DNA from 2 places in the Paraburkholderia sp. BGA-UO-ETr-F21 genome. Region 2 is predicted to be linked to the other one. Evidence: riboswitches for the same ligand, from Rfam matches in the RefSeq annotation. Region 2 holds a riboswitch; the other holds the start of a gene.
What was found. Region 2 has a riboswitch for glycine ahead of gcvT (glycine cleavage system aminomethyltransferase GcvT). Riboswitches for the same ligand answer to the same signal wherever they lie in the genome.

Region 1 (2,390 bases), on a different contig from region 2:
GAGTGCCTGCGCGGTTGCGGCCGACAAGGTCCAGCCCAAATGTCCGTGCCCGGTGTTGTAGAACACGCCACGCCGTTTTCCACGGCCCACCTTGGGCAGCATGCTCGGCAGCATCGGCCGCAAGCCCGCCCACGGAATCACGCGCGAGGTCGATACCTCAGGGAAATACCGCCGCGTCCAGTCCACTAGCGGTGCAATCCGGTCCGAACGGATATCCCGGTTGAAGCCGTTGATCTCCGCCGTGCCGGCCACGCGAAAGCGATCCACGCCCAGGCGGCTCGTCACGATCTTCGCGCTGTCGTCGAGCAGGCTCACCCAGGGGGCGCGCTGCTGGCTGATTTCGTCATCGAGACAAACAGTGATCGAATAGCCCTTCACCGGATAGATATTCACGTGGTCGCCGAGCATGGCTGCAAAATCGCGGCTCTTCACCCCGGCGCAGACGACGATCCGTTCGAACGCAAAGCGCTGCGATTCGCCTTCGAGATTGACCGCCAGTGTAAAACGGCCCTCGGCAGGCTGCTCGATCGAGGTGATCTCGGCATCGTAATGAAATTCGACGCCGTGCCGCACGCACGCCTGAGCAAGGCCGCGCGTGAACTTGTGAATATCGCCGGTCGAATCGGACGGCGTGAAGAATCCGCCGTAAAAATCGCCGTGCAACGTGGGTTCGATGCCATGCAGCTCGCTCGCCGTCACCGGGCTGCGCTCGAGGCCGCCTTCGCGCAGCAATGCGTTCACCTTGCTGGCGGCATCGAATTCCTTGCGCGTCTTGTAGATATGCAGAATGCCGCGCCGTTCGAGATCGAAGTCGATGCCTTCGGTTTCGGCAATCGAAAACAGATGCTCGCGCGCGGCGATCGCGAGCCGCACGGTTTCGACGGTGTTCGCCCGATAGTGCGGAATCTGCCGCAGGAATTCGCCCATCCACGAGTACTTGTGCCAGGTGGGTGTGGGATTGAGCAACAGTGGGGCGTCGCGCGTGAGCATCCAGCGCAGGCCTTTCATGACGGTGGCCGCGCTGTTCCAGACTTCGGCATTGCTGGCGGACAACTGCCCGCCGTTGGCGAACGAGGTCTCCATCGCCGCATAGCGGTGGCGTTCGAAAACGGTGACGTGGTGGCCGCGCTGGGCGAGGGCGTGAGCGGTCGTGACGCCGGTAATGCCGGCGCCGATAATGGCGATTCGTGACATGTCATGGTCCAGAGTAGTTGAGCATCACCGGTGTCGATTTCATGTCGAAACCGGCGTCGATGCCCCATCTGTCCATGTACCTGAGAGTTTCTTCCCCGCGGCGGCCGGCCCGTCATGAGTGATGAGCCGTGCGCGGAGAATCCCCTTCGGTGGGCGCACGCGGTATGCCGGTGCGCCGCTCTCCAGATGTTCCTGCTGCGCGGTCCTTTTGCCTGAGAGTTTCCGGGGCGGTTGCTCCGTCGGCGTCGTCCGAATTTCTGACGATCTCTCCCGCGCTGCATTGCAGAACGGCTCGACGATACCGTTCAAAATAATTCGCCGCAAGTGTTTCGTGCGAGTCACCGCGCAAGAAGTGGCCAGAAGCGCCGCAATTGAACATGAATGCGGCTCATACGCCAATGCGAATTTCTCAAGCCGGCCGCGACGCTGAAATCGGCGGCATCGGCTATATTTGGCGGCACTGTCCGACTTTCATTCGCCAAGGAGAATGCCGTGCCCGCCCTCACAACGCTGCTCGCCTTCGGTCTGGTCTCGCTCGGCATGGTGCTCACGCCCGGGCCGAACATGATCTACCTGATCTCGCGATCGCTCTGTCAGGGGCGTCGCGCGGGCCTCGTTTCTCTTGGCGGCGTCGCGCTCGGCTACGTGTTCTACATGTTCTGCGCGGCGTTCGGCATTACCGCGCTGCTGCTGACGGTGCCCTACGCGTACGACGCATTGCGTTTCGGCGGCGCGCTCTATCTGTTGTATCTGGCCTGGCAAGCGGTCAAACCGGGCGGCCGTTCGCCGTTCCAGGTGCGCGACCTGCCGCACGACAGCCGCAGCAAGCTCTTCACCATGGGGCTCGTCACCAACCTCGCGAATCCGAAGATCGCGGTGATGTACCTGTCGCTGCTGCCGCAGTTCATTTCGCCGGGGCACGGCAGCGTGCTCGCGCAGTCGATCGCGTTCGGCTGCGTGCAGATCGTCATCAGCGTGACGGTCAATGCGCTGATCGCGAGCATGGCGGGCTCGATTGCCGTGTTTCTCGCCGGGCGGCCGGTGTGGTTGCTGGTGCAGCGCTGGTTGATGGGCACCGTGCTTGCCGGACTTGCGGTCCGCATTGCGCTCGATTCGCGCCGTTGAGCGCATCTTGCATCTCTCATCTCGAACACAAAGGCATGCTCATGTCCGACTTTCCCATCGACAACCCGTTT
Region 2 (2,390 bases):
ATGCGGCCGGGCTGCTGCGCGTGCTGGAAGGCGATCAGGAAGTCGAGCGCGAGCTGCCGACGCGTAATGGAGATTACGTTGGCTTCTATATCGCCGTGGCCGACGCCATCCAGAACGGCGTGAAATTCCCGGTCAGCGCTCAGGACGCTGTCGACGTAATGACAATTATCGAACTCGCCGCCCGGAGTTCTGAAGAAGGCGTCCGGCTGCCGTTCGAGCGCGTTCGCTGACCCGTTTGCCCGCGCGTCGAAACGCCTTGTGTACCTAAAACGGCACTTGTCGCCTCCGCGCGGGCCACGCTCCTGACAGGCCCGAAAGGAACATAACGTTACAAATAAGGCCGTGCCGCCAGTCAGCGCGCTCCGGCAGTCAGCCGTTGCTACCCAAGTAGCAAGACAAAACGACTATGACTTCCGGAGAGTTCATGCCCCGTACTATCCGCGCGCTCGCCGCGTGCGCCCTGCTCAGTTCGCTCGCCGCCTGTGTGGTGACGCCTCAACCCGCGCCGGCACCGCGCCCCAACCCGCAGCAGATCGCGGATCAGCGCCTGCGCCAGGTCGACGGCCGCATCGAGAATCTCAGCCGTCGTATCGACAATCGCGTGAATCAGGGCTACTACCCGCCCCCGCAAGGCGGCGCGCTGCACCATCGCCTCGACGTGATCCGTCAGGAAGCGCATGACATGGCCGCGCAACACGGCGGTGGCCTGTCCAGCGACGAACAGCGCGTGCTGAATCAGGAACTGGACAACGCGGCACACGCCATCGGCGAATAATCGCGCGCTCAGGCGCCGAAGCAGTGCAAGCGCGGGCATCGCGTCCCGCGCTTTTTTGGCGAGGGCAAGACGCCGCGCCAACCGCCGTGCCGCTCGCGGGCCCAGATTTGACAAGCCCCCGGCCCTCGCGTACATTCGCCGCACGCGTCGGGAGAGCGCGCTGGCCGCAGGAAACCGCAGGCCGCGCCGCCGAAGGGGCACACCCGCAAACTCTCAGGCAAAAGGACCGACCGCGTCGAAGAACCCGCGTTGAATCAAGCTCAACGCACCGGTTTTTCGCACTCTGGAGAGCGGCAGTAGCCGTCTGCGATCGTTTGATCGATACAGATTCTGGCAGGCTGCCCACCGAAGGGGCGCGCGTTTCACCGTGACGGATTCACATTCTCACGGCAACGCAATCTCTCAGGTATCGAGGACAGAGGGGCCATGCAACGCATCGCTCGCAGCTAAAAGGCCGCGAGGCGTAGCGCCGCATGGCCTTTTTTGTTTCGCGAGATGCCCGAGGCCCCATGACCGAACTCAAACACACCCCGCTCAACGCCACCCATCGTGCGCTCAATGCCCGCATGGTCGATTTTGGCGGCTGGGACATGCCCGTCAACTACGGCTCGCAAATCGACGAACACCGCGCCGTGCGCACCGACGCCGGCATGTTCGACGTCTCGCACATGTGCGTCGTCGATTTCACCGGCGAGCGCGTGCGCGCCTTCTTCGAATATGCGCTGGCCAATAACGTCGCCAAGCTGCAAACGCCCGGCCGCGCGCTGTACTCCTGCCTGTTGAACCCGAACGGCGGCGTGATCGACGACCTGATCGTCTATTACTTCGGCGAAGATCACTTCCGCGTGGTCGTCAACGCCGGCACCGCCGACAAAGACATCGCCTGGTTCGGCCAGCTCAACGCCGAAGGCGGCTTCGGCCTGACCATCACGCCGCGCCGCGACTACGCGATCGTCGCCGTGCAAGGCCCGAACGCGCGCGAAAAAGTCTGGCAAACCGTGCCGGCCGCGCGCGCCGCCACCGAAGCTCTGAAGCCGTTCAACGCCGCCCGCATCGAAGACACGCCGTTCGGCGAATTGACGGTAGCCCGCACGGGCTATACCGGCGAAGACGGCTTCGAAATCATCGTCCCGGCGGATCACGTCGAAGCGCTGTGGAACGCGCTGCAGGCGCAAGGCGTGCGCCCGGCCGGACTCGGCGCGCGCGACACACTGCGCCTCGAAGCCGGCATGAACCTGTACGGCCAGGACATGGACGACAACGTCTCGCCGCTCGACGCCGGCCTCACCTGGACGGTCGACCTCACCTCGCCGCGCGACTTCGTCGGCAAGGGCAAGCTGGAAGCGGACGGATCGCAGGCCGCGTTCGTCGGCCTGATCCTGCTGAAGGACAACGGCAAGGCAGCAGGCGTGCTGCGTGCTCATCAGAAAGTCGTCACGCCGCAAGGCGAAGGCGAAATCACCAGCGGCACGTTTTCCCCGACCATGCAGGAATCGATCGCCTTTGCGCGCGTGCCGAAAGGCGTGCAGCCGGGCGACACCGTTCACGTTCAAATTCGTGACAAGAACGTTCCCGCAAGCGTGGTAAAACTGCCGTTCGTGCGCAACGGCAAAGT

Region 1: linked by a shared signal. The riboswitch ahead of AC57B1_RS21140 (D-amino acid dehydrogenase) and the one ahead of gcvT (glycine cleavage system aminomethyltransferase GcvT) in region 2 are both predicted to bind glycine.

The regions. Positions count from the first base shown of each region.
Region 1 is NZ_JCAQOY010000036.1:2,261-4,650, reverse strand. It holds gene AC57B1_RS21140 (D-amino acid dehydrogenase) at 1-1,194, opposite strand, end outside; glycine riboswitch at 1,385-1,477, opposite strand; gene AC57B1_RS21135 (LysE family translocator) at 1,687-2,319, shown strand; gene AC57B1_RS21130 (PaaI family thioesterase) at 2,361-2,390, shown strand, end outside.
Region 2 is NZ_JCAQOY010000016.1:149,044-151,433, reverse strand. It holds gene AC57B1_RS11650 (oxidoreductase) at 1-230, shown strand, start outside; gene AC57B1_RS11645 (YdgH/BhsA/McbA family protein) at 425-775, shown strand; glycine riboswitch at 923-1,005, shown strand; glycine riboswitch at 1,049-1,204, shown strand; gene gcvT (glycine cleavage system aminomethyltransferase GcvT) at 1,285-2,390, shown strand, end outside.